DNA from 4 places in the Halomonas sp. OfavH-34-E genome. Region 1 is predicted to be linked to each of the others. Evidence: predicted binding sites of a transcription regulator. Region 1 holds the regulator's gene; each other region holds the start of a gene.
The links. The regulator sigma-54, encoded in region 1, starts transcription at its own class of promoters, with help from an activator protein. The targets are predictions, from matches to a motif close to TGGCACNNNNNTTGCTNT.
Positions count from the first base shown of each region.

Region 2: the regulator sigma-54 is predicted to act here: its motif matches at 1,789-1,806, upstream of NH448_RS21545 (hydrogenase small subunit).
Region 3: the regulator sigma-54 is predicted to act here: its motif matches at 1,375-1,392, upstream of glnL (nitrogen regulation protein NR(II)).
Region 4: the regulator sigma-54 is predicted to act here: its motif matches at 2,115-2,132, upstream of hmpA (NO-inducible flavohemoprotein).

Region 1 is NZ_JAMXRY010000001.1:87,455-91,150, reverse strand. It holds gene rapZ (RNase adapter RapZ) at 1-135, opposite strand, end outside; gene ptsN (PTS IIA-like nitrogen regulatory protein PtsN) at 189-674, opposite strand; gene raiA (ribosome-associated translation inhibitor RaiA) at 680-988, opposite strand; gene NH448_RS00435 (RNA polymerase factor sigma-54) at 1,148-2,560, opposite strand; gene lptB (LPS export ABC transporter ATP-binding protein) at 2,842-3,567, opposite strand; gene lptA (lipopolysaccharide transport periplasmic protein LptA) at 3,567-3,696, opposite strand, start outside.
Region 2 is NZ_JAMXRY010000073.1:6,834-10,529, reverse strand. It holds gene NH448_RS21555 (M18 family aminopeptidase) at 1-1,289, shown strand, start outside; tRNA gene NH448_RS21550 (tRNA-Met) at 1,454-1,530, opposite strand; gene NH448_RS21545 (hydrogenase small subunit) at 1,962-3,056, shown strand; gene NH448_RS21540 (nickel-dependent hydrogenase large subunit) at 3,056-3,696, shown strand, end outside.
Region 3 is NZ_JAMXRY010000020.1:41,594-45,289, forward strand. It holds gene glnA (glutamate--ammonia ligase) at 1-404, shown strand, start outside; gene NH448_RS10540 (DUF4124 domain-containing protein) at 635-1,210, shown strand; gene glnL (nitrogen regulation protein NR(II)) at 1,509-2,558, shown strand; gene ntrC (nitrogen regulation protein NR(I)) at 2,551-3,696, shown strand, end outside.
Region 4 is NZ_JAMXRY010000008.1:36,054-39,749, reverse strand. It holds gene NH448_RS05505 (tripartite tricarboxylate transporter permease) at 1-530, shown strand, start outside; gene hmpA (NO-inducible flavohemoprotein) at 735-1,919, opposite strand; gene norR (nitric oxide reductase transcriptional regulator NorR) at 2,410-3,696, shown strand, end outside.

The DNA of each region.
Region 1 (3,696 bases):
TTCCAGCTCGTCCACCAAGGCGCCCAGCAAGGTCGCGGGAAGGTTGTCGATGGCGTAGAACCCCAGGTCCTCCAGGGCCTGAAGGGCCACGGACTTTCCCGAGCCGGAGCGACCACTGATGATCACGAGCTGCATGTCCTGTCTCCTTGGGCAGGCGTCCATTGCTGATGGCCTAGGCAAGGCCGCGATCAGGAGGGAGTGTCGTCCCCTGGCGCCTGTTGGCGGATGGCTTCCTGCAGGCGCTCGTGAAGCTCGCGCTGGGAGCTGGCGTGGCGCAGACGGTGACGTGTGTCGGCGTCGTTCATGACGCCAGCGACCTGGCCGAGCAGGGCAAGATGGGCGTCGTCGGCCTCTTCCGGCACCAGCAGCACGAACACCAGATCGACGGGCTCACCATCGATGGCATCGAAGTCGACAGGTTCCGCGAGTTTGAGGAAGCCGGAGATGGGCGCCTTGCAGTGGGGGTTGCGGGCATGGGGAATGGCGACGCCATTGCCTATGCCGGTACTGCCCAGGCGCTCACGTCCGATCAGCCGACTGAAGACCTCCTGGCTGTCCAGGCTCGGGGTGTTCTGCGCAATGAAGGTGCTGAAAAACTCCAGCACCCTCTTCTTGCTGCCTCCCGGGACATCGAACAATGTGCGCTCGGGAGGGAGAATGGCTTCCAATGTCATGAGAGTCAGCGAATTCCGGCGCCTTGGGCGCGGGCTTGGGATTTTTCCTTGTGCTTGACCAGCTGGCGGTCCAGCTTGTCGGCAAGGGCGTCGATAGCAGCATACATGTCGCCGTCCTGCGCTTCGGCATGCAGGTCGGCACCGGCGGCGTGAAGGGTGCAGGCGGCCAGCTGGCGTTCCTTTTCCACCGAGAGGGTCACCTGGACGTTGGTGATGTTGTCGTAGTGGCGCTCCACACGGGTGAGCTTCTCTTGTACGTAGTCACGCAGGGGATCGGTCAATTCGACGTGGTGGCCGGTGATGTTGACTTGCATGACAGGCTCCTTGCTCTTTCGGGTGGTGGCTTGATTGTAACCCTTTTTCCGATCCTGCAAACCCCCTCGACGCTACGCAGAAAGACGCAGATGTCATGCGAAATTTCAAGTGCTTGCGCTTTCCCGATAACTAGGCTAGCGACGCCGCAGCGCAAGGCCTCAGCGCAGTCGCTTGCGCTCGCTGGAAGACGGAATATTCATGGCTTCCCGGTACTTTGCCACGGTGCGTCTGGCGACATTGACGCCGTCTTCCGCCAGCAATTCCACCAGTTTGCTGTCCGACAGAGGTTTGCGGGCAGGTTCCTTTTGAATCAACGATTTGATCATGGCGCGGATGGCGGTACTGGAATGGGCGTCGCCATCCTGGCCGACCTGGCTCGAGAAAAAATACTTCAACTCGAACACGCCGCGAGGCGTGTGCACGAACTTCTGGGTGGTCACGCGGGAGATGGTGGACTCGTGCATCTCCACCTTGTCTGCGATATCGGCCAGCACCAACGGTTTCATGGCCGCTTCTCCCTGCTCGAGGAAGTCGATCTGACGCACCATGATTTCCCGGCCGACCTTCAGCAAGGTGTCGTTGCGGCTGGACAGACTTTTGATCAGCCAGCGCGCCTCCTGCAGGTGGTCCTTGAGGAACTGGTTGTCCTGGCTCTTGTCCGCGCGCCGAATCAGCGCAGCGTAGTCGGGCTGGATGCGCAGTCGGGGCATTGCATCCGGGTTGAGTTCAACGCGCCAGCCCTCTTCGGTGTGGCGTACCACCAGGTCGGGTATGACGTAGTCGTTATCGCTGTCACCGAACTGGCTGCCGGGACGTGGGTCGAGGCTCCGGATCAGCTCGATGACGCTGTCGAGTTGGTCGTCATCGAGTCCTAGTCGGCGCTTCAGCAGACGTCGGTCGCCGCTGGCCAGCGCCTCGAGAAACTGTCTTACCAGTCGTCCGGCCTGGGGCAGCAGGACGGTATCGCGAGGCAGGCTATCCAGTTGCAGCATCAGACACTCGCGCAGGTCGCGGGCGAACACTCCGGTCGGTTCGAACTGTTGCAGCCGAACCAGCACCGCCTCCACCTCCGCGAGGGGAGGGGGGCGACGACCGTCTTGCTCGAGCCCCTGGGCAATGTCATCCAGTGTCTGCTCGAGATAGCCGTCGGCGTTGACCGCGTCGAGCAGGCTCTCGGCGATCAGGCGCTCCTGGTCGCTGACGTCGAGCATCGCCAGTTGCCAGCTCAGGTGGCTGTGCAGTGACTGGGAGCTTGCCTGGCGCTCGAAATCCGGCGCCTCGCCACTGCCGGCGGGGGTGGTGCCCAGGTCCTGGTAGGTGTCGGACCAGTCGCTGTCCACACTGAGTTCCGAGGGAATCTGATCCGCCCAGTCATCTTCCACGGCTTCCCTGGTCTGCTGTTCGCCGAACTCGTCCTCGAGTTCGAGCATGGGGTTGGCCTCCAGCGCCTGCTGGACCTCCTGGCGCAGGTCCAGGGTCGAAAGCTGCAGCAGGCCGATCGCCTGTTGCAGTTGCGGGGTCATGGTCAGCTGGGTACCAATGCGCAGCTGCAGTGACGCCTTGAGGGCCATGGGTCGGGATCCACCAGTGTTGTCGAAAGGCTTTACCCTAACGACGAGTCATCAGACATGCAAGCATCTTGCCAAGTTGGTGTTTTTTGACCTGTGGGAGGGAGTGTAAAGGTCGATGTGGAACAACTTGGTAGGGGGGAGGTGCTTCTTTCGAGGGAGGCCCTGTGTGCAAGGTGAGGCCGACCCTTTCAGGGCCGGCGGTTGGATGCTGATGCTGGCAAGTGTTGCGGCCGCTTGATGCGACTGCGACTGCGACTGCGGCTGTCGGGCGGCCCTGCGGTCTAGAGGCGGAAGTTCTCGCCCAGGTAGACCTCCTTGACGCGCTGGTTGGCGAGGATGGACTCGGCGCTGCCCTCGGCGATGATCTGTCCGTCGCCGACGATGTAGGCACGATCGCAGATATCGAGGGTCTCGCGCACGTTGTGATCGGTGATCAGGACGCCGATATCGCGGGCCTTGAGTTGACGAATGATGGACTTGATCTCGCCCACCGAGATCGGGTCGACCCCGGCGAAGGGTTCATCGAGCAGGATAAAGGCCGGCTCGGTGGCCAGGGCGCGAGCGATCTCGACCCGGCGCCGCTCCCCGCCGGACAGGCTCATGCCGGGGTTGTCACGAATATGGCTGACGTGGAAATCCTCGAGGAGTTGCTCGAGACGTGCTTCTCGGCCCTCGCGGTCGAGGTCCTTGCGGGTCTCGAGGATCGCCATGATGTTGTCGGCCACCGACAGCTTGCGAAAGATCGAAGCCTCCTGAGGCAGGTAGCCGATACCGGCCAGCGCGCGCTGGTGCATGGCCGCGCGGCTCAGGTCCCGATCATCGATGCTGATGCTGCCGGCGTCGGCTCTGACCAGGCCGACGATCATGTAGAAGGAGGTGGTCTTGCCGGCCCCGTTGGGGCCCAGCAGACCGACGATGCTGCCCTGCTCGATCGACAGGCTGATGTCCTGGACGACGCGACGCTTCTTGTAGCTCTTGGCCAGATGGCGAGCGTGGAGAGTCTTCATCAGTTTCCTTGGCTTTCCGGCTCGAGGGTCATGCGAATGCGCTGCTCGCCCTGGACGCCCTGGGCGCTGGAGCGGGCCTGGACCACGCGGCGATCGAGGAAGTACTCCAGATAGGCACCGTCGAAGGTG
Region 2 (3,696 bases), on a different contig from region 1:
AAAGGCTCAGTCGGCTGCTTGAGTTTCTTCACCGTTCCCCCAGCCCTTGGCACGCCACCGCGAACATGGCTCAGCGGCTCGAGGACGCCGGCTACCGTCGTCTGTTGGAGACCGATAGCTGGGATTTGGTTCCCGGTGACCGCTTCTACGTGACCCGCAACGATTCTTCGATTATCGCCGTCAACCTGCCGAAGGGCCAGCCGGTCACCAGTCTGCGCATGGTCGGCGCCCATACCGACAGCCCCAATCTCAGGCTGAAGACCCACGCCGGCCAGACCTCGGCGGGCTGGCTGCAGCTTGGCGTGCAGGTCTACGGCGGGGCACTGCTCGCGCCCTGGTTCGACCGTGACCTGGGCCTGGCCGGGCGTCTGCATGTCCGTCACGCCGATGCGCGGGTCGAGGGCGTGCTGCTCAACGTCGCCGAGGCCATCGCCATCATCCCGAGCCTGGCCATCCACCTGGATCGTGAAGCCAACGACGGCAAGGCGATGAATGCCCAGACCCAGATGGCGCCGGTGGTGCTGCAGGGCGGCAAGGACGACGACCTCGATCGCCTGCTGCTGGCCTGGCTGGAGCAGGAGCACGGTCTGACTGGGGTGAAGGTGCTGGACTTCGAGCTGGGCTTCTATGACCTGCAGCCGCCGTCGCTGGTGGGCGTGGGCAAGGAACTGATCGCCAGCGCCCGCCTGGACAACCTGCTGTCGTGCTTTATTGGCCTGGAGGCGATGCTCGACGCCGACGGCGAACAGGGCATGGTGCTGGTCGCCAATGACCACGAAGAGGTGGGTAGTGCCAGCGCCTGTGGCGCCCAGGGCCCGTTCCTCGCCGACGTGCTCAAGCGGGTGAATGGCCAGGTCGGCGAGGGCACCGAGGAAGGCTATATCCGCCTGATCCAGTCCTCGCGGATGATCTCCTGCGACAACGCCCACGCGCTGCACCCGAACTTCAAGGACAAGCACGACGCCCAGCACGGACCGAGCCTCAACGCAGGCCCGGTGATCAAGACCAACGCCAACCAGCGCTACGCCACCAACAGCGCCACGGCGGCGATGTTCCGTGATCTGTGCGAGAAGGTAGAGGTGCCGGTGCAGACCTTTATTACCCGGGCGGACATGGGCTGCGGCAGCACCATCGGCCCCATTACCGCAACCGAGCTTGGCGTGCCGACGCTGGACGTGGGGGTGCCCCAGTGGGCGATGCACTCTATCCGCGAGACCGCCGGCAGCCAGGACGTGGAACACCTGACCCGCGCACTGACGGCCTTTTTCAACAGCGCCGAACTGGTGTAGGTACAGCGCTCGCAGCGCTTGCTGAAAGACTGAAACGACGATAACAGAGCGCCTGGCGGGCAACCGCCAGGCGCTTTGTTTTTTCTGCGTCGGTGTTGAACCGTTGCATTGGAAGGCACAACGAAAAGGCCCGTCGATCGGTGATCGACGGGCCTTTCGGTATCTGGTGGCTACGCCCTGACTCGAACAGGGGACCCCATCATTATGAGTGATGTGCTCTAACCAACTGAGCTACGTAGCCTTTGGATGGCGCCGTATTCTACGGATTGCCGGCTTGTTGTCAAGCACTTGGGTTACGGCAATGGCCCTGGTGACGGCTCTGATAGTGGCCCGGGGCGGGCAGGGCGACGCAAGCGCAGCGCGCTGGAAAGCCGGCTACCACCTGTGTGCCGTGTAGCGCGAGTTCTGTGCTGGCGTGACGGAGGCGGCTGGAAAGGGCGCTACCGCCATGTGGTCATCAAGTGCGCCAAGTGTTTGAAAAGACGTCCTCCCCGCAATCTGGCACGGCCCTTGCCCTGTAGTTGAGGGAAACAACAACAGGCGATCTGGATGGCCTGGCGCGCAGGCTTTGAGTCGGCTTCTGGCCTTGGCCGTATCGAGGGCAGGCCGCCTCCAGATCAGGGGATCACGCCGGTGGCGAGATCCAGGACCACGACAGGGGAGTCGTTGCCGATGGAGCCCATCGAAACCTTCTACGACGTGATGCGGCGACAGGGGGTCACGCGTCGCTCATTTCTGAAGTTCTGTTCACTGACGGCGGCGGCGCTGGGGCTCGGGCCTGCCTACACCGCCAAAATCGCCCACGCCATGGAGACCAAGCCGCGCACGCCGGTGATCTGGGTGCACGGGCTCGAGTGCACCTGTTGTTCGGAGTCGTTCATCCGTTCGGCCCATCCGCTGGTCAAGGACGTGGTGCTGTCGATGATATCGCTGGACTACGACGACACCCTGATGGCGGCGGCGGGGCATCAGGCCGAGGCCGCCCTGGCCGACACCATCGAGCGCTACAAGGGCAACTACATCCTGGCGGTAGAGGGCAATCCGCCGCTCAACGAGGACGGCATGTTCTGCATCGTTGGTGGGCGGCCCTTCGTCGACCAGCTGCGCGAGACAGCAGAACACGCCAAGGCGGTGATCTCCTGGGGCTCCTGCGCGAGCCACGGCTGTGTCCAGGCGGCGCGCCCCAACCCCACCCGGGCGACCCCGGTGCACAAGGTCATCACCGACAAGCCGATCATCAAGGTGCCGGGCTGTCCGCCGATCGCCGAGGTCATGACCGGGGTCATCACCTATATGCTGACCTTCGACCGGCTGCCGGAGCTCGACCGCACCGGCCGACCCAAGATGTTCTATTCACAGCGCATCCACGACAAGTGCTACCGCCGGCCGCACTTCGACGCCGGCCAGTTCGTCGAGTCCTTCGATGACGAGGGCGCCCGTCGCGGCTACTGCCTGTACAAGGTGGGCTGCAAGGGCCCGACCACCTACAACGCCTGTTCGACCATCCGCTGGAACGAGGGCGTGAGCTTCCCGATCCAGGCCGGCCACGGCTGTATCGGCTGCTCCGAAGACGGCTTCTGGGACAAGGGGTCCTGGTACGCCCGGCTGCAGGACGTGCACCAGTTCGGCATCGAGGCCAACGCTGACCAGATCGGCGGCGTTGTGGCCACCGGGGTGGGCGGTGCGGTGGCGGTCCACGCCGCCGTCAGCGCCTTGAAACGGGCGCAGGTCAAGCGCCAGTCGTCAGCCAACAGGGAGGAAGCCTGATGACGCAGATCAACACCCCTAACGGGTTCAATCTGGACAGAAGCGGACGGCGTATCGTCGTTGACCCGGTGACCCGCATCGAGGGGCATATGCGCTGCGAGGTCAACGTGGATGACAACAACATCATCCGCAACGCGGTGTCCACCGGCACCATGTGGCGCGGGCTCGAGGTCATCCTCAAGGGCCGTGACCCGCGCGACGCCTGGGCCTTTGTCGAGCGCATCTGCGGCGTCTGCACCGGCTGTCATGCGCTGGCGTCGGTGCGCGCGGTGGAGGACGCTCTCGACATCCGCATCCCGCGCAACGCCCACCTGATCCGCGAGATGATGGCCAAGGTGCTGCAGTGGCATGACCACGTGGTGCACTTCTATCACCTGCACGCGCTGGACTGGGTCAACCCGGTCAACGCGCTGAGGGCGGACCCGCGGGCGACCTCGCAACTGCAGCAGTTGACCGGCCCCAACCATCCGCTGTCGTCGCCGGGCTATTTCCGCGACGTCCAGAATCGCCTGAAGACCTTTATCGAGTCTGGGCAGCTCGGGCTTTTCAAGAACGGCTACTGGGACAATCCCGCCTATCGGCTGTCGCCGGAGGCGGACCTGATGGCGACCGCTCACTATCTCGAGGCGCTGGACCTGCA
Region 3 (3,696 bases), on a different contig from region 1:
GCGCCCGTAACCGTTCTGCTTCCATCCGTATCCCGTACACCGCAAGCCCGAAGGGCAAGCGTGTCGAGGCGCGTTTCCCCGACCCGACCGCCAACCCCTACCTGTGCTTCGCGGCGATGCTGATGGCCGGTATCGACGGCATCAAGAACAAGATCCACCCCGGCGACGCCATGGACAAGAACCTCTATGACCTGCCGCCGGAAGAAGGCAAGGCCATCCCGACCGTGGCCGAGAGCCTCGACCAGGCGCTGGCAGCCCTCGACGAGGACCGCAGCTTCCTGACCGAAGGTGGCGTCTTCACCGACGACATGATCGACGCTTACATCGAGCTCAAGAACGAGGACGTCGAGCGTCTGCGCATGGCGACCCACCCGATCGAGTTCGACATGTACTACAGCTGCTGATCGGCATAGCGCCTCGTGCGTTCCGTCGGCCCCGCGATGATCGCGGGGCCGATTTTTTTTGCGCGGGCCTTGCGCCTGGGCAAGGGATCCCCTTGGCGCGGGTCGTGGCTGCCGTCATCCTCGTCAGGGGAAGGTCGGCGAGGGCAATCACGATGATGCAGCGGTGGACGCGCAGGGCAGGCCGGGAGAGGGGTGAGAGCGCTCCCTCGTCGCCGAGTCGATCATCACTAATGGCAATTGCCTTGCTGGCAGCGTCCGGGCTGGCGTTGCCGGTGGCAGAAGTGGTGCCTGCGAGCACCATCTATCGCAGTGTCGGTCCCGACGGCGTCGTGCGCTACAGCGATACGCCCTCGGCCGGCGCCCACGCGCTGGCACCGCCGCCGTTGTCCAGCGCCCCTGCGCTGGATGTGGCGTTGCCCACCAGGCCGACGGCGCCTTCAGTACCAGGCCCGGATAGCGACGCCGATATCTTCCAGCCCCACGATGTCCTGGCCATCGCCTCCCCGGCGGATGACAGCGTGTTGCCCACGGGGACCGGGGGAAGATTGAAGGTGCTGGCCGCGATCAGCCCGCCTCCGGCGACGGGGGATCGCCTCGGCCTGGAGGTCGACGGTGTGCTCGCCACCAGCGTCACCGGCATCGGCCCACTGTGGCTCACCAATCTGGAGCGTGGCGAGCATCGCCTGGGCCTGGTGGTGCTGGCCCCGTCGGGAGAGGTGCGTCAACGCAGTGCCGATATCGTCATCCACGTACAGCGCGCCAGCCGCCTGCTTCCCGCCAACCCCCTTCGTCCTGCGCCGCCTTGACCCGCGATCTGCGGGCCTTGTGCGGACAGTGATCCAGGCGAGACTGCCCTGCACCAGGTTGGTGCACTAAAATGGTGCGTAGGTGCGCCGACGGTGACCCGCCTCCTCGACAAAAGCACCGTCCTGGCGCCTGCGCGGCGGGAATGTGCCACTGGCACCAAGGCTGGCCCGCTTCTTGCTTTGAATGTTGTTGTCTGACGCCTGCTCGAGGCCGAGACCTGGACCGCCACCATGGAATGCCGGCTTGGCGCCGTGGCGGCCTCTATCGAGCGGCGCTTTGCCCCATCAGGATGGACCCATGACGCCTGGCATCATCGAACACCTCACAACTGCGGTCATGCTGCTCGACGGCGAGCTGCGACCGACCTGGATGAACCCGGCGGCCGAGACCCTGCTGGCGGTCAGCGCCAGTCGGGTTGCCGGCGTGGCGCTGACCGACTGGCTCAGCGGCGAGGATGATATCGCCGAGGTGCTGATACGGGCCCGGGATGGACAGCATCCCTATACCCAACGGGAGGCGCGGCTGGTCCTCGCCGGTGGAGACCCCCTGACGGTGGACTACACCGTGACGCCGCTGTCGCCTGACGAGCTGCTGCTGGAGATGGAACCACGGGATCGGCTGTTGCGAATTTCCCGCGAGGAAGCGCTGCAGTCGCGCCAGGAAACCATGAAGGTGCTGGCGCGGGGGCTGGCCCACGAGGTCAAGAACCCCCTGGGGGGGATTCGTGGCGCGGCGCAATTGCTCGAGCGTGACCTGGAGCAGACGCCGGCGCTCAAGGAGTACACCCGGATCATCATCGAAGAGGTGGATCGGCTCCGGGATCTGGTCGATTCCATGCTCGGGCCCAACCGGGTGAGTCGGCGAGAGCCGCTGAACATCCACCGGGTGCTGGAGCGGGTACGCGCGCTGCTGCTGGTCGAACAGCCGCGGGTGAGCATCGAGCGCGACTATGATCCCAGCCTGCCGGAGTTGACCGGCGATGAAGCCCAGTTGATCCAGGCGGTGCTCAATGTGGCCCGCAACGCCGTCCAGGCGCTGGTCGAGTCCGAGACACCGAACCCGGTGATGACCCTGAGGACCCGCGCGCGCCGCCAGTTCACCCTGGGCGCCCAGCGCCATCGTCTGGTCTGCGACGTCAGCGTGATCGACAACGGCCCGGGCGTCCCCGAGACGCTGCGCGAGACCCTGTTCTATCCGATGGTGTCCGGTCGTGCCGAGGGCAGCGGCCTGGGGCTGTCGATCGCCCAGTCGGTGCTGCACCAGCACGAAGGGCTGATCGAGTGCGAGTCCGAGCCCGGACGCACCGAATTCCGTCTGTTGATTCCCCTGGAGATGAGTCATGACTGATACCGCTCGTGTAATGATCGTCGACGACGACCGGGCCATACGCTGGGTGCTCGAGCGCGCCCTGGCGCAGCCGGACCTTGAGGTCGAGGCGGTCGAGCGGGCCGACGGTATCCTCGATCGACTGCTGGCCGAGCCGCCCGACGTGCTGGTCACCGATATCCGCATGCCAGGTATCGACGGACTCGATCTGATGGCCAAGGTGCGCCAGGTGCACCCGGACCTGCCGGTCATCGTGATGACCGCCCATTCCGACCTGGACAGTGCGGTGGCTTCCTATCAGGGCGGGGCCTTCGAGTACCTGCCCAAGCCGTTCGACGTGGACGAGGCGCTGGCCCTGGTGCGACGCGCGGTGGCCCACGTGCGCGAGCGCCAGCGGCCGGTCAGCGTGCCCGAAGGACTCGACGCCGAGATCATCGGTGAGGCGCCGGCGATGCAGGAGGTGTTCCGGGCCATCGGGCGCCTGGCGCACTCGCATATCACGGTGTTGATCAACGGCGAGTCCGGGACCGGCAAGGAGCGTGTGGCGCGTGCGCTTCATCAGCACAGTCCCCGCGCCGCCAATCCCTTTATTGCCCTCAACATGGCGGCGATCCCCCGGGATCTGATCGAGTCGGAGCTGTTTGGCCACGAGAAGGGCGCCTTCACCGGCGCCAGCGCCAGTCGCCAGGGGCGCTTCGAGCAGGCCAACGGCGGCACCCTGTTCCTCGACGAGATCGGTGACATGCCCTCGGAGACCCAGACCCGGCTGTTGCGGGTGCTGGCCGACGGCGAGTTCTATCGGGTCGGTGGTCATACGCCGGTCAAGGTGGACGTGCGCATCATCGCCGCGACCCACCAGGACCTCGAGACGCTGGTCGCCGATGGCCGCTTTCGTGAGGACCTGTTCCACCGCCTCAACGTCATCCGCGTGCACCTGCCAAGGCTGTCCCAGCGGCGTGAGGATATTCCCCGGCTGGCGCGGCACTTCCTGGTCGAGGCGGCCAAGGAGCTGTCCACCGACGTCAAGGTGCTGACCCGCGAAGCCGAGGAGTTCCTGACCCGGGTGGACTGGCCGGGCAACGTGCGTCAGCTCGAGAACACCTGTCGCTGGCTGACGGTGATGGCCTCAGGGCGCGAGATCCTGGTCGAGGACCTGCCG
Region 4 (3,696 bases), on a different contig from region 1:
TCGGTATTCCCGGTGATCCCACCACCGCCATCGTGCTGGGCGTGCTGGTGATCAACGGTCTGCAGCCCGGGCCGCAGTTCCTCGACAGTCAGCTTGCGCTGGTGGCACCGATGTTCATGGCGCTGCTGGTGGCGGCCCTGGTGATGGTGCCGCTGACGCTCTACGTGCTGGGGCCCTGGTTCGTGCGGATCGTCTCGATCCGCCGCGATGTGCTCTACGCCAGCATCGCGGTGATCGCGCTGGTCGGCTGTTACGTGGCTACCTACTCGATCTTCCAGATGGGACTGGCGCTGGTGTTCGGGGTGCTCGCCTTCCTGCTGCGGCGCCAGGGCTATCCGGTGGCCTGCCTGCTGCTCGGCTTCGTGCTCGGCCCGAGCCTGGAGGAATACTGCCGACGCTCGCTGTCGCTGTCCGACGGCAACCCGCTGATCTTCCTCACCAGTCCCGACAGCCTGTTCTTCCTGGCGCTGACCGGGGTGTTCTACTACTTCATGGTGGTGAGAAAGCCCGAGGCGCGACAGCACGCCTGAGCCTCTGGTTGGTGAAAGACCGCCGCAAGACACGACAAGGCCGCGCCCTCGGGCGCGGCCTTGTCGTGGTGGGCTGAGTGGAACGCGACGGTCAGACGTGCTTGTCAGGCGACGCTACTGGTGTTGCTGAGCGGACGCGAGGGACCGAAGTTTTCATGACGGCGGCGCAGCGCAGACACGTCGAACAAGATAGCCAGCTGCGGCTCAGGCGACGCTACTGCTGTTGCTGAGCGGACGCGAGGGACCGAAGTGCTCGTAGTGACGGCGCTGCTCGGGGATACCCAGTTCTGCCAGATGGCTGTCGATGGCGCTCATGAAGGGCGGCGGGCCGACGAAGTAGCACTGAGCGTCGCCGCCGGGCAGCAGGCGGGCCAGCAGCTCACGCTCGAGGCGGCCCTTGATGTCGCCGCCGTCGCCTTCCTCGTAGGCGCAGACCCGGGTCAGCAGTTGCGGATAGTCTCGGGCAAGGGCCTCGACCTCGCCACGGAAGGCGTGGTGGTCGATGTTCCGGGCAGCGTGGACGTAGCAGACCCGGCGTCCCTGGGCCAGGGCCTGGCGCGCCAGCGGCAGCATCGGTGTCTGGCCGACACCGCCGCTGATCAGCATCACCGGCGCGTCGCCATCGTCCAGGGTCAGCTCACCGGCGGGGGGCAGCAGTTCCAGGGTGTCGCCGACGCGCATCTGCTGGTGCAGGAAGTTGCTGACCAGACCGCCCGGCTCCTGTTTCACCGAGATACGATAGCTACGGCCGTTGGGGCTGCCGGACAGGCTGTAGTGGCGATGCACGATTGCCTCGTCCACCGCCAGACGCAGGCCGATGTACTGGCCGGGCTCGGCGTCGGCCACCGGCTGGCCGTCGACCGGCTCCAGGGTGAAGGAGCGAATCACCTCGCACTCGCGCTGGATCTGGGCGACACGGAACTCGCGCAGTCCACGCCAGCCGCCGGGGCGATCGGCGAAGGCCTGGTAGCGCTCGGCTTCGGCAGCGATCAACAGCGCGGCCAGGTCGTTGTACAGGGCCGCCCAGGCGTCGGCGATCTCCGGCGTCACCACCTCGCCCAGCACCTCGCCGATGGCGGCCATCAGGCATTCGCCGACGATGGGGTACTGCTCGGGCTGGATGCCCAGCGAGACGTGCTTGCTGATCACCGTCTGCATCGAGTCGATGACCTCCTGGGGCTGGCGGCGCAGGCCGACATAGGCCAGCACCCCTCGCGCCAGCGCCTTCGGCTGGCCACCGTCGGCCTGGTGGGCCTGGTTGAACACCGCCTTGACCTCCGGGTAGCGCTCGAACATCAGCGGATAGAAACGGGCGGTGATGGCGTCGAGGTGTTCGGCGACCAGAGGGGCGGTGGCATCGATGATGGCGTCTTGGGCAGCGGTGGTCATGGCGTCTCCTGTCAGGGATATGGCGCAGCGCGCTCCCACTGTGGCAAAAAACCTTCACCGCGTCGGAGGCCTGGCTCGTTTGGGCCTACTTTTTCTCTACAGCTTGTGAACAGAGCATCGGTTGATATGCCTCGACACCTGCGGTGCTTCCACGGGGTCGGGGCGTATCGCTCGTCGCCTTTCTGTACCCTGTATGGAGCAAGCGATATGCCGCTTCGCTTGAGGTGCGCCAACTTGCCACAGTGTGGGTGATCCAGAGCGGGTAATGAGCGGGCAGTGTGGATCCACAGGGCGCTTGTCGAGAGCGCTGGTCACGCTACCCGGCTCCTTTTTTTCTGGCCCGGTTCCCGGCCACGTTTCCGACCCGATTCTGTCCCGGTATTCGCCCTGGGCAGTGGTAACTCTTGCGAATGAAATCGAGATTGCATGTCGATCTGACACTGCAAGTGCTATCGTTTTGACACTGTTGATAGTCAAAAGGACATTCGAGGTGGTCAGCTTTCTACGACGCCTGCGTGCCCTGCTGCAGCGCCTGGGCGATGAGCAGGGCCCCGAGCTCGCCGAGGCCTGGCAGGGCTTGCTCGAATCACTGGTGGCCCCCACCGCGGCGGATGCCAGCGCGTTGCTGGTGGCGCAGGGCTCCGGTCTCAGGCCGGTGGCCACCATCGGCCTGCCCGAGGGCGTGGCCGGCAGGACCTTCGCCTTGAGCGAGCATCCTCGCCTCGCCGCCATCGCCGAGGCGCCGGGGGTCTGCCGCTTTGCCGCGGACTCGCCCCTTCCTGATCCCTACGACGGGCTGCTGGATGACGGTCTTAGCCCTGTCCATGACTGCCTGGGGGTGGCGTTGCGCGACGGTGATGAGCTGATCGGCATGGTCACCCTGGACGCCCTGACCCCGGGGGCGCTGGCCGAGCTGGATGACCAGGGCCTGCTGGCGGCGGCCGAGTTGCTGGGCACCTGCCTGCGGCTGTCCCGGCGCCTGGACGGCGCCCGCCTGCAGCTCGCCCTGCAGCGCGATGACCACGGCCAGTTGCCACGTCGGCTGACTGGCTGGCGCAGTGGCGCCATGCGCAAGCTGATGGCCTCGGTGGAGCTGGTCGCCGCCACCGACATGAGCGTGCTGGTGCTGGGCGAGACCGGCGTCGGCAAGGAACGCATCGCCCATGCCCTCCATCACGGCTCGCGACGTGCCGATGGGCCACTGGTGGTGGTGAACTGCGCCGCGCTGCCGGCCTCGTTGATCGAGAGCGCCCTGTTCGGCCATCGGCGTGGGGCGTTCTCCGGGGCAACCAGCGACCATCGCGGGCACTTCCAGATGGCCGACGGCGGCACCCTGGTGCTGGACGAGGTGGGGGAGCTGCCGCTGGAGCTGCAGCCGAAGCTGTTGCGGGTGCTGCAGGAAGGCGAGGTCCAGCCGCTGGGCAGCGATCGGCTCCAGCATGTCGACGTTCGGGTGGTCGCGGTGACCAACCGGGATCTTGCCCTGGAGGTCGCCCAGGGACGCTTTCGCGAGGATCTCTATCACCGGCTCAGCGCCTTTCCGCTGGAGGTACCCCCGCTGCGCCAGCGTCCCGAGGACCTGGCGCTGCTGGTCGGACACTTCCTGGAGCAGAACCGGGTGCGTCTCGGCGTCGGCAACCTGCGCCTGAGCGAGGCCGCGCGGGTGTCGCTGGCGGCCTGGCACTGGCCCGGCAATGTACGTGAGCTGGAGTCGCTGCTGGCACGTGCCTCGCTGTTGGCATTGGCCTCGGTGGACGTGCTCGGGACGCCCGATGCT